2 regions of the Pseudomonas caspiana genome follow, and region 1 is predicted to be linked to the other one. Evidence: predicted binding sites of a transcription regulator. Region 1 holds the regulator's gene; the other holds the start of a gene.

Region 1 (12,502 bases):
ATTACCATCAGGGTCGGCATGATCGCCAGAGTCAACGGCACCTTGATGACAATCTTCGACCCCTGCCCCTTGGTCGAGTAGATATTGATCGTACCGTTGAGCTGAGCAATCTTGGTTTTCACCACGTCCATGCCCACGCCACGGCCCGATACGTCAGAAATCTCGGTTTTAGTCGAGAAGCCTGGCGCGAAAATCAGGTTGTAGCAGTCGGTATCGCTCAGGCGGTCGGCAGCGTCCTTGTCCATCACGCCACGCTTCACAGCAATGGAGCGCAGAACGTTAGGGTCCATACCCTTGCCGTCATCGGAAATCGACAACAGGATGTGATCGCCTTCCTGCTCGGCCGACAGCACAACGCGTCCGCCGCGAGGCTTGCCCGATGCTTCGCGCTCTTCCGGGGTCTCGACACCGTGGTCGACCGCGTTGCGCACCAAGTGGACCAGCGGATCGGCAAGCGCCTCTACGAGGTTCTTGTCCAGATCGGTCTCTTCACCGACCAGCTCCAGGTTGATCTCTTTCTTGAGCTGACGAGCCAGGTCGCGTACGAGTCGCGGGAAGCGGCCAAACACTTTCTTGATCGGCTGCATCCGGGTCTTCATCACCGCGGTCTGCAAGTCGGCCGTTACCACATCAAGGTTGGAAACCGCCTTGGACATGGCTTCGTCGCCGCTATTAAGACCCAGGCGCACCAGACGGTTACGCACCAGCACCAGTTCGCCGACCATGTTCATGATCTCGTCCAGGCGCGCAGTGTCGACCCGAACGGTGGTTTCGGCTTCGGATGCGACCGGCTTTTCAGCAGGTGGCGCAGCCGCTTTAACCGCTGCAGGAGCAGGAGCAGGAGCAGCGGCTTTGGCGGGCGCTGGCGCAGCAGCTGGTTTGGCAACTGCGGCCGGAGCAGGCTTGGCTGCTGGCGCTGGTGCTGCCGCTTTAGCGGGCGCAGCAACTGCCGCAGCGGCTGCTGAACTGGCGGCTACTTCAGGCTCAAACTTGCCTTTGCCGTGCAGCTCATCAAGCAGCGCTTCAAATTCGTTGTCGGTGATTTCATCGCCCTTGCCTGCCGATGCAGCAGAGGCAGTGGCAGCAGGAGCCGGAGCCGGAGCTGGAGCGGCTGCGGCAGCAACGCCGTTAGCATCGAATGAACCTTTGCCGTGCAGCTGATCAAGCAACGCTTCGAATTCATCGTCGGTGATGTCACCGCTTTCAGCCTTGCCAGCGGGCGCGGCAGCCACCGGAGCGGCAGCAGGTGCTACGTCAGGAGCAAACTGACCTTTGCCATGCAACTGGTCAAGCAGCGATTCGAATTCCGAGTCGGTGATTTCGTCACTTGCGGCTTCGCCTGTCGCTGCCGGCGCTGCAGCAACTGCTGCTGGCTCCTTGGCTGCATTGAGCGAATCAAGCAGGTTTTCGAATTCGGTATCGGTGATCTCGTCCGAAGGCGCTTCAGCGACGACTTCAACCGGCGCCTCCTCCACGACTTCAGCAGGCGCTTCGTCAGCCGATGCTGGCTCTGCCAGACGCGCCAGTGCAGCCAGCAATTCCGGTGTAGCCGGAGTTACTTCACTGCGCTCACGCACTTGGCTGAACATCGCATTGACCGCATCCAGCGCTTCAAGGACCACGTCCATCAATTCCGAGTCTACGCGACGCTCACCCTTGCGCAGGATGTCGAAGACGTTCTCGGCGATGTGGCAGCACTCCACCAGCTCATGGAGCTGGAGGAAGCCGGCGCCCCCTTTTACAGTGTGAAAACCGCGAAAAATTGCATTGAGCAGATCTGCGTCATCCGGTCGGCTTTCCAGCTCGACCAACTGTTCAGACAACTGCTCCAGAATTTCGCCGGCCTCTACCAGAAAATCCTGAAGGATCTCTTCATCGGCGCCGAAGCTCATTGGGGTGCTCCCTAAAATTAACCGTCAACAGACCAGACTTAGAAGCCCAGGCTCGATAGCAGATCGTCTACATCGTCCTGTCCGGACACAACGTCTTCCCGTTTATCGGCATGAATCTGCGGACCTTCACCCTGTTTGATATGTTTTTGTGGATCTTTTTCTGCGCGGATGGATTCGTCGTCGTGTTCGATGCCCGCAAAGCGGTCTACATGACTGGCCATGAGCACCAGTTTGAGCAGATTGCTCTCGACTTCAGTGACCAATTGCGTCACGCGTTTGATCACCTGGCCGGTCAGGTCCTGGAAGTCCTGAGCCAGCAGAATGTCGTTGAGGTTGGAGGAAACCTGGTGGGTATCCTTTTCGCTGCGCGTCAAGAAACCATCAACACGGCGCGCCAGTTCACGAAACTCTTCAGCGCTGACTTCACGCCGCATGAAACGCCCCCAGTCCGCACTCAAGGCCTTGGCCTCGTCGTTCAGACTGTGCATCAGCGGAGTACTTTCCTCGACCAGGTCCATGGTGCGGTTAGCCGCACCTTCCGTGAGCCTGACAACATACGACAGGCGTTCGGTGGCGTCCGTGATCTGGGACACTTCTTCAGCTTGCGGCATGTTCGGGTCAATCTGGAAATTGACGATCGCACTGTGCAGCTCGCGCGTCAGCTTGCCGATTTCTTGATACAGGCCACGATCTCGAGCCTGGTTAAGCTCATGGATCAGTTGCACAGCGTCGCCGAAACGGCCTTTTTCAAGGCTCGTCACGAGCTCGCTTGCGTGTTTTTTCAGGGTCGCTTCAAACTCGCCCATTGACGTTTCGTTGTTCTCCATAGAGCCCTCGCGGCATACATCAGCTATTGACGCGCTCAAAGATCTTGTCGATCTTTTCTTTCAGCGCCTGAGCCGTGAATGGCTTGACGACATAACCATTGACGCCGGCCTGAGCCGCTTCAATGATCTGGTCGCGCTTGGCTTCTGCGGTCACCATCAACACCGGCAGGTGTTTGAGGCGCTCATCGGCACGCACTTTACGCAGCAGGTCGATACCGGTCATCCCAGGCATGTTCCAGTCCGTTACCAGAAAGTCAAAGGAACCGCTTTCCAGCATCGGCAACGCGGTAAGCCCGTCATCGGCTTCGGACGTGTTGGTGAAGCCCAGATCACGCAGCAGGTTTTTAATGATCCGCCGCATCGTTGAGAAGTCATCAACGATGAGGATTTTCATGTTCTTGTCCAATTCGACCTCCAAGCAGTCTTTGACGCGTTCAGCACCTGAACGCGCTGTTCAATCAATACTGGCACAGCTCACATTGGCTGCACGAAAACGACGACGGGCTTGGTAAATCAACAACTATGGAAACCGCACAGCAAATCCACGGGCTGCATGAAAGCTATTGCTTTTAACAGTCCGTGGAGCGAATGCCTGTATGGCTCCAGCCTTGTCCACTGTCCCACGTAACGCTTTGCACAGCCTGCTCACACGCGACACGCAATCACCAAGGATTACGTACCACCTGTCAACGCGCTCGCCACTCTCCCAAACGCCCTCGTAAACGAGCTGCGCACTGGCTGTGTAACTGGCTGACTCGAGATTCACTGACCCCCAGGACCTCACCGATTTCCTTGAGGTTCAGCTCCTCGTCATAGTACAGCGCCAAAACCAGACGTTCACGTTCCGGCAAGTTGGCGATTGCATCTGCCAACGCAGCCTGGAAGCGTTCATCTTCCAGGTCACGCGACGGCTCAAGCGAACCGCTTGCGCCATCCTCATGCAGTCCTTCATGTTCGCCGTCCTGCAAAAGGTCGTCGAAACTGAAGAGGCGACTGCCCAAGGTATCGTTCAAAATCCCGTAATAATCATCGAGACTCAATTGGAGTTCGGCCGCAACCTCATGATCTTTAGCGTCGCGACCTGTTTTTGCTTCAATTGAGCGAATTGCGTCACTGACCATGCGCGTATTGCGGTGGACCGAGCGAGGCGCCCAGTCTCCCTTACGCACTTCATCGAGCATCGCACCGCGAATACGAATCCCGGCATAGGTCTCGAAACTGGCACCCTTGGTGCAATCGTACTTGGTGGACACTTCCAACAAGCCGATCATGCCTGCCTGAATCAAGTCTTCAACCTGAACACTGGCTGGCAAACGAGCCAGCAAGTGGTACGCAATGCGCTTGACGAGCGGAGCATACCGCTCGATCAGCTCATATTGCGAGTTCCGGGACGCTTTGCTGTACATCTGATAGCCGCTCGCGGTCATTGAACAGGCCCTGCGCTTGTCTGGTAAACCAGTCGCTCAACGAAGAACTCGAGATGCCCACGCGGGTTGGCAGGCAGTGGCCAGGTATCGACCTTCTGCGCAATAGCCTTGAACGCCAGGGAGCATTTGGAGCGTGGAAAAGCTTCGTATACCGCACGTTGCTTCTGGACAGCCTTACGCACGCACTCGTCGTAAGGTACGGCGCCTACATATTGCAAGGCCACGTCCAGAAAACGATCAGTCACTTTGGTCAGCTTGGCGAACAGGTTGCGCCCTTCCTGCGGGCTCTGGGCCATGTTGGCCAGAACGCGGAAGCGGTTCATCCCGTAGTCGCGGTTGAGCAGCTTGATCAAGGCATAGGCGTCGGTGATGGAAGTAGGCTCATCACACACCACCAGCAACACTTCCTGAGCCGCCCGGACAAAGCTGACCACTGACTCACCGATACCGGCGGCCGTGTCGATCACCAATACGTCAAGATTATCGCCAATGTCGCTGAAAGCCTGGATCAGGCCAGCGTGCTGCGCCGGACTCAGATGAACCATGCTCTGCGTGCCGGAAGCAGCAGGCACGATGCGAATCCCGCCCGGGCCTTGCAACAAGACGTCGCGAAGCTCACAGCGCCCTTCGATCACATCAGCAAGGGTGCGCTTGGGCGTAAGCCCCAGAAGGACATCGACATTGGCCAGGCCAAGGTCGGCGTCCAGCAGCATGACGCGCCGGCCAAGCTCGGCCAAGGCCAGCGAAAGGTTCACTGACACGTTAGTCTTACCGACGCCACCCTTGCCGCCGGTCACCGCGATCACCTGTACGGGATGCATGCTGCCCATGTTAGTTTTTTACCTTGTGTTGCGTAGACCGAAGCCAGATTGCGGGCGACACGCTCAATGAAGAGCCGTGCCAGGCAGACCATCGATGCAGGTAAGTTTCAATTGTTCGCATCACTTAACCGACCCGTTTGTTGGGGTTGTGGTAAAGGTCGGCGAACATATCCGCCATGGCCTCTTCGCTTGGCTCTTCTTGCATCTGCACATTGACCGCGCGCGTCACCAATTGGTGCCGACGTGGCAGGTGAAGATCATCAGGAATTCGTGGTCCATCGGTCAGATAGGCCACAGGCAACTCATGACTGATGGCAAGACTGAGTACTTCGCCCAGGCTGGCGGTTTCGTCCAGCTTGGTCAGGATGCAACCGGCCAGACCACAGCGTTTGTAGCTGTGATACGCGGCAGTGAGCACCTGTTTCTGGCTGGTGGTTGCCAGCACCAGATAATTACGCGACTTGATACCGCGCCCGGCCAGGCTTTCCAGCTGCATGCGCAAGGCCGGGTCGCTGGCTTGCAGGCCCGCAGTGTCGATCAACACAACACGCTTGCGCAACAGAGGGTCCAGCGCCTGCGCCAGTGATTGACCAGGATCAACGTGAGTCACCGGCACATTGAGAATACGACCCAATGTCTTGAGCTGCTCCTGAGCACCGATACGGAAGCTGTCCATGCTCACCAGAGCAATGTTCTGCGCGCCATACTTGAGTACGTAACGCGCCGCCAATTTGGCGAGTGTGGTGGTCTTGCCCATGCCGGCAGGGCCGACCATTGCAATGACACCACCCTCTTCAAGCGGCTCGACATCAGGCACTTCGATCATGCGGGCCAAATGAGCCAGCAACATGCGCCAGGCCTGACGTGGCTCGTCGATATCAGGGATCATTTCCAGCAGGTCGCGGGACAGAGGGCCAGACAACCCTACACGCTGCAGACGACGCCACAGGTTGGCCTGTGCCGGACGGCTGCCCTGCAACTGATTCCACGCCAGGGAGCCGAGTTGGACTTCCAGCAGCTCACGCAGGCCGTTCAATTCAAAACGCATCGAGTCGTAACCGCGCTGGCTGGCAGCCGGAGCAGCCGGAGCAACCTGCGGCTGTGCGAACGGACGCGGCGGCTCTTCAAGCGTCGGCTCGATGTGGGTGTCAGCAGCACTCAGCGGCAAACCGGCGAACAACTGCCGATTGACTGCCCCGTCGCTATCACCACGATTATTCAGTTCAGCCTGGGCCGAGACGATGCGCGACTGGGTTTTGCGCAACTCGTCCTCAAGCTCGATGTTCGGTACACGGGGTGCGAGCGCAGAAAGCTTATAATCTAGGGCAGCAGTCAGCTCGACGCCACCGGCGATTCGCCGGTTGCCGATGATGGCCGCTTCTGCGCCCAGCTCATCACGAACCAGTTTCATGGCTTGACGCATATCGGCGGCGAAAAATCGCTTAACTTGCATGACTCACTACCTCAGCCGTTAGGCCCGACAGTCGCTACGATGGTTACTTGCTTGTTGTCAGGAATTTCCTGATACGCCAACACATGCATATTCGGTACAGCCAACCGCCCAAACCGCGACAGCATGGCCCGAACCGGGCCGGCTACCAGCAGAATCACTGGCAAGCCTTGCATCTCCTGACGCTGGGCGGCGTCGATCAGCGAACGCTGAAGTTTTTCCGCCATGCTTGGCTCTAGAAGAACGCCTTCTTCCTGACCCTGACCAGCCTTCTGCAAACTATTGAGCAATATCTGTTCCAACCTTGGCTCCAGCGTGATAACTGGTAGCTCCGGCTCAATGCCTACAATGCTTTGCACGATTGCACGGCTCAATCCGACCCGAACCGCAGCAACCAATGCGGCGGTATCTTGACTCCGCTGAGCATTATTGGCGATAGCTTCGGCGATGGTCCGGATATCCCGTACAGGGACCTGCTCGGACAGCAGCGCCTGCAATACCTTGAGCAGAGCCGACAACGAAAGGATGCCAGGCACGAGCTCTTCAGCCAGTTTAGGTGAGCCTTTAGCCAGCAATTGCATCAATTGCTGCACTTCCTCATGACCAATCAGCTCGTGCGAATGCTTGTAGAGAATCTGGTTCAGGTGAGTGGCGACCACAGTACTGGCATCCACTACGGTGTAACCCAGCGATTGAGCCTGACTACGCTGGCTGATTTCAATCCAGACCGCTTCCAGACCAAACGCCGGGTCCTTGGCGGTAATACCGTTCAACGATCCGAAGACCTGACCAGGGTTGATCGCCAGTTCCCGGTCGGGATAGATCTCTGCCTCTGCCAACGTCACGCCCATTAGCGTCAAACGATAGGCACTTGGCGCCAGATCCAGGTTGTCGCGAATGTGTACGGTTGGCATCAGGAAGCCCAACTCTTGGGAAAGCTTCTTACGCACACCCTTGATCCGCGCCAGGAGCTGACCACCCTGATTGCGGTCCACCAGCGGAATGAGGCGATAGCCCACTTCCAGGCCAATCATATCGATCGGCGTTACATCATCCCAACCCAATTCTTTGGAGTCCTGAGCGCGAGTTGGCGATGGCAGCATTTCTTGCTGACGCTTGACCTCTTCCAGCGCCATGACCTTGACCCGGTCCTCTTTCTTCCACAGCACGTAAGCGATGCCGCAAGCAACAAGGCCCAGGCTGATGAAGGAAAAGTGCGGCATGCCTGGCACAAGGCCCATCACGATCATGATCGCGCCAGATACACCCAGTGCTTTCCACGAGGTAAACATCTGACGGTTAATCATTTTGCCCATTTCTTCCGAACCGGAAGCACGGGTCACCATGATTGCTGCGGCGGTGGACAACAGCAGTGATGGCAATTGCGCCACCAAACCGTCACCAATGGTCAGCAGCGTGTAAATCCTGCCAGCGTCGGCGAAGGTCATGCCGTGCTGCAGCATGCCAACCAGCATGCCGCCGATGAGGTTGATAAACAGGATCAGCAAACCAGCGATGGCGTCACCACGAACAAACTTGCTCGCACCGTCCATGGAACCGTAGAACTCGGCCTCCTGAGCGACTTCGAGACGGCGACGCTTGGCTTCTGGCTGATCGATCAAGCCAGCGTTCAAATCGGCGTCGATAGCCATTTGCTTGCCAGGCATGGCGTCCAGGGTGAAACGCGCGCTCACCTCAGAGATACGCCCGGCACCCTTGGTGATTACCACGAAGTTGATGATCATCAGGATGGCAAAAACCACGATACCGACGACGTAGTTACCACCGATCACCACTTCACCAAAAGCCTGAATCACCTTACCTGCAGCGGCGTGACCGTCTTGACCGTGAAGCATGACCACGCGGGTCGAGGCCACGTTGAGCGCGAGACGCAACAGCGTGGCAACCAGCAGAATGGTCGGAAATACCGAAAAATCGAGTGGGCGCAGTGCGTATACGCAGACCAACAGGACCACGATGGACAACGCAATGTTGAATGTGAAAAACACATCCAGCAGAAACGGCGGGATGGGCAACATCATCATTGCCATCATGACCAACAGCAACAACGGAACGCCCAACTGACCACGGCCGAGGCCTGCCAGATTGCTGCGTGCGCTACTGATTAACTGAGAGCGTTCCACCGATTATTCACCTGCGCACTAAATCAAAACTTTGACGCCGATGGCGACCTGATATGACCTATTGCAAGAAGCTTTCCAACTGTGGAATCGGTGATGAAATAGCGGGCGGGGTCTGTAAGAAAGTGTGAGATGGGGGTGGTCATTTAGTGATTTGTGTACATATCCGTTACTGGGTAACGGCGGCTTTATGGTTCCGCCCTTACGGCGGGTCACTTTCGAAAAGCGCGAAAGTAACCAAAGCGCTCTTGCCAGTATGACTCACCCACATGGGTTACAAATCAGTTCACGCACATAGGTAACAGTTTTTAACTGGCAGGGTCGATTTCGCGAGGATCTGACCATGCCCTGGAAAGAGCTGAAACCTATGGACCTTAAAGTGATGTTTATCGCCGACTACCTGTCCCAGAAGCACAGCCTTAGCCAACTGTGCCGGGACTATGAGGTCAGCCGAAAGACTGGGTATAAGTGGATCAGGCGTTACGAGGCAGAGGGTCCGAGCGGGCTTGATGAACATAGCCGCTGCCGCCACAACCAAACCTACGTGGTGCCCTTGGTGGTGAAGCAGGCAATCGTTGAGTTTCGCTTAATTGGCGAGACGATCCCCGGCCCGAAGAAGATTCAGAACAGCCTCATGCAGCGTTTCCCAGACCAGGATCCGCCCTCTAAAACGACCATTTACAACATTCTCAAAGCAGCTGATTTGATTACCCCCAAGCCATTGCGCCGACGGGTGGCTGTGTATCCCAAGCCTTTACGTAAGGCAGAAAATCCCAACCAGTTATTCAGTGCTGACTACAAGGGCCAATACCTGACCGGAGCAGGGATTTGGTGTTATCCGCTGACGATCATGGATCATGCCAGCCGGTTTTTGCTGGCTTGCCAGAGCATGAGCAGCACCAATCTCAAGGAAACACAGCAAACCTTCGAAAGGGTTTTTCGCGAATACGGCCTGCCAGAGCGTATTCGTACTGACAATGGGATTCCGTTTGCCAGCACCAGTCGTGCAGGGCTGTCACAGCTGTCGATCTGGTGGATGAGACTTGGGATCATTCCTGAGCGAATCGAGCCCGGTCGCCCAGACCAGAATGGGCGGCATGAGCGTATGCACCGGACGCTGAAAAGTACGTTACCTCATCCATCGGCAATTGCCTGGGAGGCCCAGCAGCGCCACTTTGATCGCTTCCTGCAGCACTACAATTACGAGCGTGGACACGAGGCGCTTGGTCAGAAAACGCCTGCTGCTTGCTATACGCCTTCAACTCGAATGTACCCAGAAACGCTACCGGAAATGACCTATGCGAGTCATATTGAGAGTTACCTGGCCGACAGTAGCGGAATCATCAATCGAGGAGGCATGCGGGTTTATGTGGGCAATTTACTTTGTCATCAGACCATCGGAATGGAGATGATCGGTGATGGGGTATGGAATGTAATCTTCGGTCCGGTGATCTTGGGCCATGTGAATGCGAGAGATGCAAAAAACGGTTATGTCTCAATCAAAGTGTCACCTATGTGAATGCACTTTTTTGTAACCCATGTGGTTGATCCGTACATGCCCCACCACTTGGTGCCTCGCCTAGGCTCGGCATGCCCGAGCCTAGGCGAGGGACCAAGTGGTGGGGTAAAAGCCTTTTGCTTACTTTTGGGCCCAAAAGTGAGGCGCTGTAAAAGCGCAACCAATATCAGCCCTGAATGCGGTAACGGATATGTACTCAATAATCGCGGCCGCGACGGCGCCAGCGCAGTTAGCAGCAATAGCAAACCTCAAGAATCCCGCTGCAAATCTGGCGGAATAGTGATATCGCCCAGCGGATCCGGGCGCTTGCCCTGCCCCGCATGGTACTGACGGATCTGATACACATACGCCAGGACCTGCGCAACAGCCAGGTACAGGCCGCCCGGGATCTCCTGGTCAAGCTCGGTACTGTAATAGATCGAACGCGCCAGACCTGGCGACTCGAGAATCAGAATCTGGTTGTGCGCACCAATCTCCCGAATCTTCAACGCCACAAAGTCCACCCCCTTGGCCACCAGCATCGGCGCCCCGCCCTGCTCAGGATCGTACTTGAGCGCGACAGCAAAGTGGGTCGGGTTGGTAATGATCACATCAGCCTGGGGAATCGATTCCATCATCCGCCGCTGCGACATCTCATAACGCAGCTGACGAATCCGCTGCTTGACCTCAGGACTACCCTCCGAGTTTTTATGCTCATCGCGTACTTCCTGTTTGGTCATCAAGAGTTTTTTGTGCGCTTCCCATAGCTGGAATGGCACATCGACGGCGGCGATGAAAATAAGGCCGCAGGCCATCCACAATGTGCTCCAGCCTACAACTTGCAGACTGTGAATAATCGCCTGCTCCAATGGCTCATGGGCAATGGAAACCAGCGCGGCCTTTTCCATGTTAAGCACCACCAGCGCCACAATCAGCACGATGACGAACTTGGCGAAGGATTTCAGCAGCTCGATTAGCGCATTGGGGGAAAACATACGCTTGAGCCCGGCCAGCGGGTTCATGCGGCTGAATTTGGGGGCCAGGGACTTTGTGGCAAATAACCAACCACCCAACGAGATAGGGCCGATCACCGCAGAAGCGAGCATGACCAGTAAAAACGGCATCATGACGACCAGCGCCAGCTTGCCGGTGGCCAACAGCATGCGCCCCATGGAGCCCTGATCCATAAGGACTTCACGGGTAATGCTGAAGTTGGAGGTCATCATGTAAGACATCGCCTGGGCAATGTCCGCGCCTTCAACCAGTAACCCGATGGCGCCGGCCATCATGATTGCCAGCGTGTTCAGCTCCTTGGAACGCGCGATCTGACCTTCGGCCCGAGAATCACGGACCTTTTTATCCGTGGGGTCTTCTGTCTTGTCCTGACCATTCTCGTTCTCGGCCATGTCAGCGAGCCCTCACCATGTCGCGCAAATTCTGCAAGGCCTGAGTTGCCAGCGGCTGGTACTGATTGAGAATGTCGCCCAGGCTGAGCCACAGGATAAACATACCCAACACCAGCGTCAGCGGGAAACCGATCGAAAAAATATTCAATTGCGGAGCAGCGCGCGTCATGACGCCGAAGGCGATGTTGACCACCAGAAGTGCCGTGATTGCTGGCAACACCAGTTTCAAACCAGCCGCCATCACCCAACCCAGACCGTTGGCCAGCGCCCAGAAATTTGACACCAGCAAACCGCCGCCCACGGGCAGGGTCGTAAAGCTTTCGATCAGGGTTTCTATCACCACCAAGTGGCCGTTCATACCTAGAAACACCAGCGTGACCAGCATGGTGAAAAACTGCCCTATCACCGCCGATGACACGCCGTTGGTGGGGTCCACCATGGACGCAAAGCCCATCCCCATCTGTGTGGAAATGATCTGCCCAGCCACCACAAAGGAATGAAAGAACAACTGAAGGCACAGTCCCAGCCCTGCCCCAATGATGATCTGTTCACCCACCAACAGCAGCGCCGTCAGATCCAGTGCATTGACCTCCGGCATCGGCGGCAGCACGGGTGCCACCACCACGGTGATGGCCAGCGCGAGGTAAAGACGCACGCGACCGGGAACCAGTGTCGTGCCGATGATCGGCATGGTCATCAGCAGCGCGGTAATACGGAACATCGGCAGCAAGAAGCTTGCGACCCACGTGCCAATCTGCCCATTGGTCAGGGCCAGAACCGGTTCCATGGAGTTAGCCGATCACAGTCGGGATGCTGGTGTAGAGCCCGATGATGTATTCCATGAACACCTTGAGTAGCCACGGACCGGCAACAATCAGGGTAATCAGCATGACGATCAGACGCGGCAAAAAGCTCAACGTCTGTTCGTTGATTTGAGTGGCCGCCTGAAACATGGCAACCAAGAGACCACACAACAGACTGGGAATGACCAGAATCGCCACCAGCACGGTGGTCAGCCACAACGCCTCGCGGAACAGGTC
Region 2 (12,502 bases), 1.4 Mb from region 1:
AAGATCACCGATTTTTCGCAGCAGCATTTCGAAGAAATGAAGTGGCTGATGCTTCAGGCGGATCCTTCACTGGCCGACTGACCCAAACATTTCACTGACTGTATACGCGTCTGCGGATGCCGTAGGGCTTATCGCGCCTGCACGCTGACATTTTCGTTATTTTTACTGCGTCAACCCGTCACAAAGGGCGTGTTGAAGGATGCCAGGATGACCGAACACATCACAGAAATTGACACGCTCGTCGTAGGGGCAGGGCAGGCCGGTGTCGCCATGAGTGAACACCTGAGCCGACTGGGCATTGCCCATCTGGTGCTGGAGAAACACCGCGTTGCCGAAGCGTGGCGCAGCGGCCGCTGGGATTCGCTGGTCGCCAATGGGCCGGCCTGGCATGACCGCTTTCCGGGCCTCGAATTCGACATGGACCCGGACGGGTTTGCCGGCAAAGAACAGGTCGCCGACTACTTCGAACGCTATGCACGTAAATTCAATGCACCGATCAAGACCGGCGTCGAGGTCAAGCGTGTGACCCGCAACGTGGAACGTGCCGGTTTCACTGTGGAAACCAGCGCGGGTACTTACATCGTCAATCATCTTGTGTCTGCGACCGGGCCGTTTCAGAAGCCCGTCATTCCATCGATTGCGCCCAAGGATGACGCGCTGCACCAGATCCACTCGGCGCAGTACTTCAACCCTCAGCAATTGCCTGCCGGCGCCGTGCTGGTGGTCGGGGCGGGCTCGTCCGGTGTACAAATCGCCGATGAGCTGCAGCGTTCCGGTCGCCAGGTCTACCTGTCAGTGGGGCCTCATGATCGTCCACCGCGAGCCTACCGCGGCCGTGATTTCTGCTGGTGGCTTGGCGTCCTCGGGCTGTGGGACAGCGAAACCGTGCAGCCCGGAAAAGAGCACGTCACGATTGCCGTCAGCGGCGCGAGAGGCGGCCAAACCGTTGATTTTCGCCGCCTTGCTCAAGCGGGCATGACGCTGGTCGGTCTGACGGAAAGCTTCGGCGAGGGCAAGGTGCGCTTCCAGAATGACCTCGGCGAAAACCTTGATCGCGGCGACGAGAACTACCTGTCGTTGCTCGATGCCGCCGATGCGTATGCCCGTCGAAATGGTCTGGATTTGCCACTGGAACCCTTAGCACGTGAGCGCGTAGCTGACGCGGCATGTATCACTGATCCGCTGCGTGAGCTCGATCTGGCTGAGGCCGGTATCAGCTCCATCATCTGGGCCACGGGCTATTCCCAGGACTACAGCTGGCTGCAGGTCGATGCGTTCGACGCCAAGGGCAAGCCGATGCATCAGCGCGGGGTGTCCAGCGAGCAAGGTCTGTATTTCGTAGGTCTGCCCTGGCTGTCGCGACGCGGCTCGGCATTCATCTGGGGCGTGTGGCATGACGCTAAACATGTCGCTGATCAAATCGCCACCCAGCACAAGTATCGCTCGTATGACCAGGGCAAGCGTGCTGCCCCCGCTGTTCGGTTGCGCAACGTTAAAGGTTGAGCGTCGTTAATTGGGCGCAGGTCGCGCGCCCCCCAGTGTTCACAGGAGTTTTCCATGGCTACCCCGACTCACACGCGTATTCGCATGTTCAACACCAAAGATACCTACCCCAACCAGAGCCTGGACAACGACCTCTGCCAGGCGGTGCGTGCCGGCAATACTGTGTACGTACGGGGCCAGGTCGGCACCGACTTCGAGGGGAACCTGATCGGCCTCGGCGACCCCGGCGCTCAAGCGCATCAGGCCATGAAGAACGTCAAACAACTGCTGGAAGAGGCCGGTAGCGATCTGTCTCACATCGTCAAAACCACCACCTACATCATTGATCCGCGTTATCGCGAGCCGGTTTATCACGAGGTGGGCAAGTGGCTTAAAGGGGTGTTCCCTATTTCTACCGGGTTGGTGGTCTCAGCTCTGGGTCAGCCGCAATGGCTGATGGAAATCGACGTGATCGCCGTCATTCCCGAATAAGGACTTTCGTCATGACCTTTTCCATTGCTGCACGTTGCGCCGAAACTGGCCAGTTGGGTATTGCCATCAGCTCATCAAGCATCGCTGTCGGCGCCCGTTGCCCCTGGCTGCGCGCTGGTGTTGGCGCTGTGTCTTCGCAAAACATCACACTGCCAGCCTTGGGCTCGCAAACGCTGGATTTGATGGCGCAGGGCGCGTCATCTGCTCAGGCATTGGAGCGGTTGTTGGTAGACCAATCGTTCATGGAATATCGGCAAATTACAGCAATTGATCACTTGGGCCGTGTCGCGCATTTCAGCGGCAGCGAAACGCTCGGGCTCAACAATGCCGTCAGCGGTGAGCAGTGCGTGGCGGCCGGCAATATGCTGGCTAATCCTCATGTGATCAACGTTATGGTGCAGGCTTTTGAGCAGGCCTCAGGGCATCTGGCTGAGCGTCTGTTGCAAGCCATGCGCGCGGGACAGGCAGCGGGCGGAGAAGCCGGACCGGTACATTCCGCAGCGCTGAAAGTAGTGGCTGATGTGCCTTGGCCTATTGTTGATTTGCGTGTCGATTGGGCCGAGCATGACCCGATCAATGTTTTGGGAGACCTGTGGCAGGCTTATCAGCCGCAGATGCAGGATTATCTGGACCGCGCCCTGAATCCCGCCGGAGCACCAGGTTACGGCGTACCGGGAGATGATCGATGAGCGACAGTCGTGAGTTATTGGCTCGATTGGTGGCATTCGACACGACCAGCCGAGAATCGAATCTGGCGCTGATCGATTTTGTGCGTGGTTACCTCGATAGCCATGGCGTTTCCTGTGAACTGATCTACAACGCGCAAAAGACCAAGGCCAATCTGTTCGCGACCATCGGTCCGGCGCAAGTTCCTGGCATCGTCCTGTCTGGCCATACGGATGTAGTGCCGGTAGACGGCCAGGCCTGGACTTTTCCGCCGTTCAAGTTGAGCGAGGAGGAGGGTAGGCTATACGGCCGTGGCACCGCCGACATGAAAGGCTACATAGCGTGTGTTCTGGCGATTGTTCCGCAGTTGACGCAGAACACGCTGCGCATGCCTGTGCACATTGCTCTTTCCTACGATGAAGAAGTGGGATGCCTGGGCGTTCGTTCATTGCTGGAAGTGCTGGGTTCAAGGCCGGTGAAACCGCTGCTCTGTGTGATCGGTGAACCCACGGAGTTAAAGCCGGTGCTTGGGCACAAGGGCAAAGTAGCCATGCGTTGTGATGTGCATGGCCTGGCTTGCCATTCGGCCCATTCGCCCAGTGGTGTCAACGCCATTGAGTACGCGGCGCAGTTGATCAGTGAGCTGGGCCGTCTTGGGAAAGCATTGCAGGCTGAAGAGCTGCAGGATGCGCGTTTTGATCCACCGTTTTCAACCGTACAGGTTGGCGTGATCGGCGGTGGAGCAGCGTTAAACATTGTTCCCGAACATTGTCGTTTTGACTTTGAAGTGCGCTCGCTGCCGGTACAGGATCCGCACGGCGTTATCACTGCCATGCAGGCGTACGCACAACATAACCTGCTACCCGCGATGCAGGCTGTCAGCGGGTTGGGTGACATCCGCTTTACCGAGTTGTCGAGTTACCCCGGCCTGGATACTTCGATGCACAGCCAGGCCGCAGAATTGATTGCGCAGTTCTGTGGCTCTCGGGCATTCGCAACCGTTGCCTTCGGCACTGAGGGCGGGCTATTCGATCAATCAGGAATTCCGGCGGTGGTCTGCGGCCCAGGTAGCATGGCGCAGGGACACAAACCGGATGAGTTCATCAGCATCGGCCAGCTTGAGGCGTGTGATCAGATGCTGAGACAGGTGTTGGCGTTTGTACGGCGCTAACCTGTCAAGCGATCCGCGTAGTGCTCACAGCGCAAACCACGGATCACACCCATTCTGGAAGATGTTTTTGCACTAACTTTGCGCTGGTTAAGCGCTGGTTATGTACTAGTTTGCACTAGAGCCCAACGTATTAATTAGTTAGCAGTAGCACAGCACATAAACACAAGTCGCTGTACATCTTTTGGAAGTTTTCGACGTGGATGGCAGCCAGTCTATTGGCGTCAGAAAATAAATTTTAAATTCTCCTAAACTTATACGAAATCTTCGCCGATAGGTGTAACAAGGTGTGTAAAGGCTAAGTCGCTACCGAATCGTCATGGATTCGAGTAGGTCGCCTTGTCACAGTTAGAGCATGGAGCGCTATTGCTGTTACTCCAACGAGATTTCGTCTATGTCTATAAGAAACATGAATATCGCTCCCCGGGCGTTTCTTGGTTTTGCGTTCATTGCTCTGTTGGTTATAGCGCTGGGTTTCTTCGCGTTGAACCGCATGAGCTTGATTCGCCAAGCCACGGTGGACATGGAGACCAATACGTTGCCCAGCATTACGCTGATCGGCAACGTCAATGAATCCGTGCTCCGCCTGAGAGTGTTTTCACTGCGCATACTGGTCAATCGCGAGCCGGAAATGCTACAGGAGAGTGATCAGCGGATTGCGGAGATCATTACTCAATTACAGACTGCGAAGTCTGCTTACAGTGCATTGCCAGCCGAGGCTGATGAGCGGGCTACTTTTCAACAGTTTGACTCAACATTAGGTCAGTATCTGGGGTTGCTTAACCAGGCGGTGCAACTGTCGCGTGATAACAAGGTTGAAGAAACTCGCGCCATGATCAACACCAGCATGAGACAAACTTCCGACTTGATGACCAAACAACTCAAGGACCTCGTTGATATCAACAGGGCCGGTGCTATTGCTGGATCCAAGTTAGCCGGCCAGCAGTATGACGGCGCCACGGTTGCTATTATTGCTGTTGCCGTTATTGCTTCGTTAATGACGGTATTACTGGCCTGGTTACTCACGCGCAGTATTGTGGCGCCTTTGTCCCGAGCCGTGAGTGCTGCCCAGGAGATCGCTGCGGGCAACCTGACCAAACATATCGAAGTGGATGGCAAGGACGAACCGGCACGCTTGCTTGAAGCACTGGTCATCATGCAGCAGAACCTTCGTAAAACTATCGAGATGATCTCAGGATCGGCCACGCAACTGGCCTCTGCAGCGGAAGAGTTGAGCGCTGTCACTGAAGAGTCTTCGCGTGGCTTGCAACAACAGAACGACGAAATTGAACAGGCTGCGACCGCGGTGAATGAAATGACGGCGGCTGTGGAGGAGGTTGCCCGTAACGCGGTTTCGACATCCCAGGCTTCTGAGCAGTCCACTGACACCGCACGTCAAGGCCGAGACAAAGTCGTGCAGACTGTACAAGCGATTCAGAACATGACTCAGGACGTACAAACCACCTCGACTCTGGTCGAAGGCCTGGCGGAGCAGGGCCGGGACATCGGCAAGGTGCTGGATGTCATTCGTTCGATCGCCGAACAAACCAACCTCCTGGCATTGAACGCGGCTATCGAAGCCGCGAGGGCTGGGGAAGCAGGTCGTGGTTTTGCTGTAGTCGCTGATGAAGTCAGAGCATTGGCACACCGCACTGCGCAATCGACACGCGAGATTGAACAGATGGTCGCCGGTATTCAGAGTGGAACCGGTAATGCCGTTCAGTCGATGGCGTTGAACACTAGCCGCACGCAAACCACTCTGGAACTGGCCCGCGCTGCCGGAGATGCTCTTGAGCAAATCACCGAAGCCATTTCGCAAATCAATGAGCGCAACCTGGTGATTGCCAGCGCCTCTGAAGAACAGGCTCAGGTTTCTCGTGAAGTGGATCGCAATCTGGTCAACATCCGCGACCTGGCCACTCAATCAGCTGCAGGTGCTAATCAGACCAGTGCCGCCAGTCATGAGCTGTCGAGACTGGCAGTAGACCTGAACGGCATGGTGGCGCGCTTTGTCATTTGATGAAGGATAGCCAGTGCCGCGGGTACTGCGCTGTCGCACTGCCAACATAGGCCTGTAGGAACTAACTTGTTGGCGAGACGTAGGGCCTGCTAGCCAGGAATTACGCATCGCCGACAAGTTGCATTGTGTTTGACAGGTGCGGTGCCGGGCATCCCTTGCACCGCGCTTTCGCCTTAATGCACCAATATCAGTGGACAGGGCTCAAGGGCTGGGCGAGGGCGGACGTACGCCGTTCGCTGATGCGCTCCACGGTTTCCATATGCTCCGTTCCCCACACGCAGAGCGCTCCCAGCGCTGTGGCCAGTGACTGCCCGAAAGGTGTCAGCGAATATTCGACCTTCGGCGGTATCTCCTGATAGTCGATACGGGCAACGATTTCATCGCGCTCCAACTCCTTGAGCTGCTGGATCAGGACCTTATCGGTTACGCCACCAATCGCACGTTTCAATTCGCCATAGCGGTGAACATCCCGCGTCAGGTTATAAAGAACCAGTGGCTTCCATTTGCCTCCAAGCACCGCGAGGGCTGCTTCGAGCCCGCATTTAAATGTGTTGTTCGACATTATTCTGGCCGCTCCGTTGGTACTTACCAAAAGGTGCATACTATTCAAATAAATAGCGTCGATCTACAGTGAGTCCTCACATTCTGAGGGCACCATCATGAGCAGGCTTACCGGGAAAGTAGCAGTAATTACTGGCGGCAATAGTGGTATCGGCCTTGCCAGCGCAATTCGTTTCGCAGAGGAGGGTGCACAGGTCGTCATCGTGGGTCGACGGCAGGAGCAGCTGGATACGGCGTTGCAACTGATCGGCCATGACGCGATGGCGATTCAGGCTGACATCTCGAATCTGAACGACCTCGATCGCGTCTACGCCGAAGTCAAAACTAACCTGGGCCGGATTGACGTACTGTTCGCAAACGCGGGGTTAGGCGATTTCGAGCCACTTGGATCGATCACCGAGGCATCGTTTGATCGCACGTTTGGCATCAACGTCAAAGGCACGCTGTTCACGGTGCAGAAGGCGTTGCCGCTGATGAGCACGGGCGGCTCGGTCATCCTGACCGGTTCGACAACAGGGACCATGGGCACACCGGCATTCAGCGTTTACAGCGCAACCAAGGCTGCACTCCGTAATTTCGCCAGAAGCTGGGCGCTGGACCTTAAAGGTACGGGGATTCGCGTTAACGTCATTTCGCCAGGACCGATTTCTACACCGGGACTCGACTTGGCACTGGCGCCGACTGGCCAGGCAGAGGCCATTGTTGACGGCATGATTGCGCAGTTGCCGGTTGGCCGTATAGGGCAGCCCGAAGACGTTGCCGCAGCAGCTGTGTTCCTGGCGTCCGATGAGAGCAGTTTCATGACCGGTAGCGAAATGTTCGTGGATGGGGGATTTGCTCAGGTTTGAGCTGAGCAGAGGTTCTGCCAATTGAATCTGGCTGGATAACGGACCACCAGCTCAAACGCTCACTTTGGTGGCGGTACCGGGCATCTCATCCAGCCAGATAATTCGCGGTGCGCAGGCACATTTTTGGGCTACTCGACGGCGTTGTGGGGTGGACCTGTGAAATCCGCGTGAAAAAAATTACTTTTCTAGATGTTTCAGATTGACATCGAGATGTTGCGCTCGCTATAAAGCAGATGTTGTACGACGACAGACGAATTGTCGTCGACCAAAGCTAAAAATAAAAACAGAGTGTCGTCCATCATGAGCCCAGATCGCTTGAATATCTCGCTGATTGCCGTCGTTGCAGGTTCAGGTTTTATTGCACGCCCACGGGCGCAATCAAGCCCGGCGCTGCCGAACCCTCAGTACACCCGATAACCTCAGTTTTAAATCCGACTCCAGCCATCAGGCGTGGAGGGCGTACACCTGCGCTCTCGAAATGTTGTCGAGAGAACCATCAGCATAATCCAATAATAAAGTGATGCTATGAACGTTAATGAAGCGGTACACGCGCAAAGCGTTAGCCACGCCATAGGCAAATATCGATGGACGATCTGTGCGCTGTTGTTCTTTGCGACGACGGTCAACTATCTGGATCGTCAGGTTCTTAGCCTATTGGCGCCGGGCCTTTCAACCCAGTTTGGCTGGAGTAATACCGACTACGCCAACATCGCCTCGGTCTTCCAGTTCGTCTATGCGATTTCCATGCTTTTCGCGGGTCGCTTCGTCGACAAGATCGGCACCAAAGCAGCCTTCATGGTCGCAATCGGTGTGTGGTCGACAGGTGCGGTGATGCATGCGTTTGCAGTGCCGCTGGGTGAGGGAATAGCCTCTATATCCGGCGCGTTGGGCCTCGCTGTTATTCCGGTATCCATTGCAGGGTTCATGCTGGCACGTGCAGTACTGGCGATTGGTGAGTCGGGTAACTTCCCGATTGCGATCAAGGCCACAGCTGAATACTTCCCGAAAAAAGAGCGCTCTTTCGCGACGGGTATTTTCAACTCGGGTGCCAACGTGGGCGCGATTCTGGCGCCGATTTCTGTTCCGCTGATCGCGGCTGCGTGGGGCTGGGAGGCAGCATTCATCGTTATCGGGATGCTTGGCTTCGTCTGGCTCGGTGCGTGGATTTTCCTGTATGAAAAGCCGGAGAATCAGACCCGATTGACGCCTGAGGAATTGGCGTACATCCGCAGTGATGTGGTTGTGCCCGCAGACGCCCGTACCGCGGTGGATACAGGCAAAAAAGTGTCGTGGTTCAAGCTGCTGACCTATCGTCAAACCTGGGCGTTTGCTTTCGGCAAGTTCATGACTGACGGTGTGTGGTGGTTCTTTCTGTTCTGGTTGCCGACTTACCTTGGCGCCCAGTACGGCATGAAAGGTCAGGCAATTGTTTTACCGCTGGCCGTGCTCTACAGCATGACGATGGTGGGCAGTATTGGAGGAGGCTGGTTCCCCAGCTATTTCATGTCACGTGGGGATAAACCTTACGACGGTCGCATGAAAGCCATGTTCGTGATCGCGCTTTTCCCGCTGCTCGTGCTGCTGGCGCAGCCGTTGGGCTATATCAGTTTCTGGATACCCGTCTTGCTGATCGGTATCGGGGCATCAGCGCACCAGGCCTGGTCGTGCAATATCTTCACCACGGTGTCCGACATGTTTCCCCAGAAATCCATTGCCTCGGTGGTCGGTATCGGTGGCATGGCGGGTGGATTGGGAGGCGTCGTCATGACCAAGGTCGGCGGATGGGTTTTTGATTACTACAAAGCCGTCAACGATATTCACACCGGCTACATGATCATGTTTTCCATCTGTGCACTGGCTTATCTGGTGGCCTGGAGTGTGATGAAGGCATTGGTACCGCGACACAAAGAGATCACTGATCTGTAAACCTTCGACACAAGCAGGACATGGCGTGCGGTCGATAGTCTTTGAGAGATTGCCATCGAAGAACTGCGACCGCGTGCTTTCATCATTTAGCACGCCGACCAGGGCCGACCAGACAGGTTGGATCGCGATTGGCTGGCATCAGTTATTTAGCGATAACTGATGACAAGCAGCGCGATTGGAGAATGGCAGCATCGAATCAGAGTTAAATGATCACCAGAAGCACCGCCGTAGAGAAACCCATAGGTACGCATAATGTATATTATGTTAAATCTGACGCTATGTTAGAAATGTTCATGAGCTGCCTAAGCCACTAGTACCCGGAAGTAAATGTACAAATTACTGAGGAGTAAATATCCGAATCCGGGGATCCCGCCCCATTTCGGACATTTACTTCCGTCAACCAAAGCTCATACGGTTGATGGTAAGGATTGCTCCACGATTTGATAAGCCTGCGGCCCAACAAAGCCCAGGTGTGCTGTCCATGGCAAGCGGCGATGTGGCCAACTCCTGCTCAATGGCCCAGGTGGTCGGCAGCCCCAACGCAGCGACGCGCACTTGGACCTGCCGCTGGCCAGGCAGGTGTGAGATATATGGCGCCGCTGTACCAGTGGCCACAGGCCGCACATCTAGGGGTACTCGCAGGAATTGGACAAATTGTCCGCTAAGCCGATGTGGCATCCGGCTCAGTCAGAAAACGCATTCAAAATGCCCGCATCAGCAGGCCAAGGTGTGACAATCCTTTCCCCATAGGATGGACTCCTACTTAGATGAGGAGCCGCTTGTATTGCCCAAAATCGACGTTCGATGGTGCACGATAACTACCGTCAGTACTCGCTCAGCAGAAAGGATGCAAAACTGTCTGCCGGTTTGCTCGACCCCTCGTATTGGGGAGCGACGAAAATCCATAAGTAGTCCATGCATGCAGAGCAATGTAAGGACTCAGTACAAAGCTTTACCATTGATAAGATCACTGATGAACACTCCATCATCTTCAATGATGACGGCAAAGGTAAAAAATCGTTGACTTGTTGGCAAGTCGGTAAAACAAAGACGTCATCTACCTCGACCTTTACCACTGCAAATTCCGCCCTAGGACGGATGGCGTGGCCGCCCTCCCCTGAGCTGGATTTCCGCTAATGGGGGTTGGCGGAAATCGGAAAATTGGGTGCTTAGGTGTCGCCGGCTACAGATAACTTGTCGCCGGTTACAGATAAATGGAATCCCCCTTTTTGGTCGTAACTCTTTGATTGTGCATGGATTTAAAATTTCACTACCAACGAACACTCTTTCTGAGAGTCTTAGATCGCTGGAATTCTTGGCATTCAACGCCTTACAAGCTGAGCTCGTCGGTGGGGTTTTCAGCGATATGTGATTCTCAGCGATGCATTCTTCCAGTGATCCTTGAACGGTGAAGTCGTTAAAAAGCCTTGGAGTGCTTGGTTTCACTACGTCGGATCAAATTTGTCTGGTGAATTTTGTGTAACCATCCTGTGGTCTTTTCCAGCGATCATCGATGATCGCTGGAAAAACTAAAGTCAGGCAGTGACGCAGCCAGTTCCTTTCTCGAGCTATTCCTGGAAAGGGTCAACTGATGTTTGTGATAAGTGTCGCTCCCCACTAAAGCTCATACGGTTGATGATAAGGATTGCTCCACGATTAGTTACGTGCGGCTTAACGGAGACTAATGACCCGGCATAACCGCTTGTGATGGGTTTGCCGCTGATGATATCGAGCGGCTGGCGCAGCAGGTGATCGACAGTCCGCTGCAACGCAGCCAACATGATTCAGGCGCTGTTTTCGATCATCCGTTGATGACCAATTGCAGGAGGCGGCACTGCCGCAGAGGCCTGTCCGGAGTGTGGAGCGGAAAGTCGAGTAGTGAGCTTAAGCGGATGAGGCCTTGCGCTCACGCCGCACCCAGCACGTTCCAGACACTTCCTGATTTGCCATTGGCGTAGTATTGTCCCAAACACCCTGTCAGGAGGACTAAACATGATGTCATCGATTGGTACCCCAAAGCAGCCAAAGGCTCGGGTGAAGAAAGCATTCCAGGATCCGGTCGTGGTGGTGGAGTCGGCAGCATGTGTAGGTGATGCCCACTTCCAATATTTCGGTGAAACGGGACGACTTTTGCGATCTGAGTCGAAGCCGCAGCCTAAAAACCGAGTCGGGCAAGGTCCGAGGGTTTAGATTAGTAAGCAATACGGATATCGCTATAACCGCGGAGCAGATGGCCTTGTTTGAACCTGACCGTCATGAGCGCACCCTTTTTCTATTGGCGACGCTGTTTGCGATGTAAGAACTCGGAAGTAATATTAGAGATAAATTGTGAAGTAATTAGCTGGTAGCGTCGTTTGACGCCTTGTTCACCATTTACCTCCTAGCTCTCACCTTGCAAACCAACGCACTCTCATTGTCAGCAAATTACTTCCGTAAGCTTATCTCCGAACGCGTTATCAACTGATTGGTTCATAATTGGTCTGCGGCGAAAGCTCCGCCAAGTGACGAAAAACCGCCAAGGCCATGATTTTATGGGATTAAAACCTCGATACCGCCTGTGGTCTTTTCCAGTCATCATTGATGATAGGTGGAAAAACTTAAGTCAGGCCGTGACGCAGACAGTTCCTTTCTGAGCGATTTCTAAACTGAGGGCTGGCACTGTTGTGATCAGCCAGCTAGGCGTCCAATTGGCTCACTATCATTGCCACTCTGCAAAGCTATGTCGAGAAACCTACTTGGCCCCGCGGACCTGCTCCGAAGAATCTCCCGAGCCTCAGTTTCGATGGTGGATTTCAAATGCCACTTAAGCGTTTTGACTTTTCGCCGTCCTTTCATAGATTTTCTCCACGCGCTGGGTTGTTTTGAGCCTGACGCCTGATAATACGGCTAAAAAACTCGTCCCTTGCAACCAACCCGAGATCATCAGAGGCCAATGCAAGATCGATTTTCACCGAGCATACCCTGCACCCGCCGCTCCTGCTTAATCTAAGAAATCGTACCGAAGAAGCAGCTTTAGCCGCCACGCAAATTGAGCAATTGCAAACGTAGCATCGCTTCATCGCGCTGAGGGCTATTCATCACCCCTACGATTTCCAGTAAAGGGCTGACGAGGTATTTCTTTTCGCTTAATCGAGAAAGCAAGCGCGCCATTCCATGGCTCACGTGGCAAAGGCATACAACCTAGAATAAAGGGTTCATCAAATGGGAAACTTTAATGCTTCGCTCCGGGGTGTTCTGACGCTTGCTTTTAAGGTGCCGCTGCACTTTCACTTAAGCGGGGACCTAGGCGTGCTTAATCCTCTGTTCTAACTCGGTATAGTCCAGTTTCCCCAACAGCAA

The links. The regulator FliA, encoded in region 1, starts transcription of late flagellar genes. The targets are predictions, from matches to a motif close to CTAAAGTTTNNNNNNNNNNNGCCGNTAA.
Region 2: a site for FliA is predicted at 4,157-4,184, ahead of ABRP31_RS14710 (methyl-accepting chemotaxis protein). Genes of this name have one in related genera too.

Annotation. Positions count from the first base shown of each region.
Region 1 is NZ_CP167995.1:1,759,384-1,771,885, reverse strand. Features, by position in the region: gene ABRP31_RS08000 (chemotaxis protein CheA) at 1-1,892, opposite strand, end outside; gene ABRP31_RS07995 (protein phosphatase CheZ) at 1,931-2,719, opposite strand; gene ABRP31_RS07990 (chemotaxis response regulator CheY) at 2,739-3,113, opposite strand; gene fliA (RNA polymerase sigma factor FliA) at 3,406-4,146, opposite strand; gene fleN (flagellar synthesis regulator FleN) at 4,143-4,976, opposite strand; gene flhF (flagellar biosynthesis protein FlhF) at 5,092-6,420, opposite strand; gene flhA (flagellar biosynthesis protein FlhA) at 6,432-8,561, opposite strand; gene ABRP31_RS07965 (IS481 family transposase) at 8,902-10,077, shown strand; gene flhB (flagellar biosynthesis protein FlhB) at 10,326-11,462, opposite strand; gene fliR (flagellar biosynthetic protein FliR) at 11,464-12,249, opposite strand; gene ABRP31_RS07950 (flagellar biosynthetic protein FliQ) at 12,254-12,502, opposite strand, start outside.
Region 2 is NZ_CP167995.1:3,193,723-3,206,224, reverse strand. Features, by position in the region: gene ABRP31_RS14735 (class II aldolase and adducin N-terminal domain-containing protein) at 1-81, shown strand, start outside; gene ABRP31_RS14730 (NAD(P)/FAD-dependent oxidoreductase) at 208-1,503, shown strand; gene ABRP31_RS14725 (RidA family protein) at 1,558-1,974, shown strand; gene ABRP31_RS14720 (DUF1028 domain-containing protein) at 1,986-2,663, shown strand; gene argE (acetylornithine deacetylase) at 2,660-3,811, shown strand; gene ABRP31_RS14710 (methyl-accepting chemotaxis protein) at 4,203-5,828, shown strand; gene ABRP31_RS14705 (helix-turn-helix domain-containing protein) at 6,016-6,390, opposite strand; gene ABRP31_RS14700 (glucose 1-dehydrogenase) at 6,488-7,237, shown strand; gene ABRP31_RS14695 (MFS transporter) at 7,763-9,163, shown strand; gene ABRP31_RS14690 (hypothetical protein) at 12,176-12,313, opposite strand; gene ABRP31_RS14685 (hypothetical protein) at 12,456-12,502, opposite strand, start outside.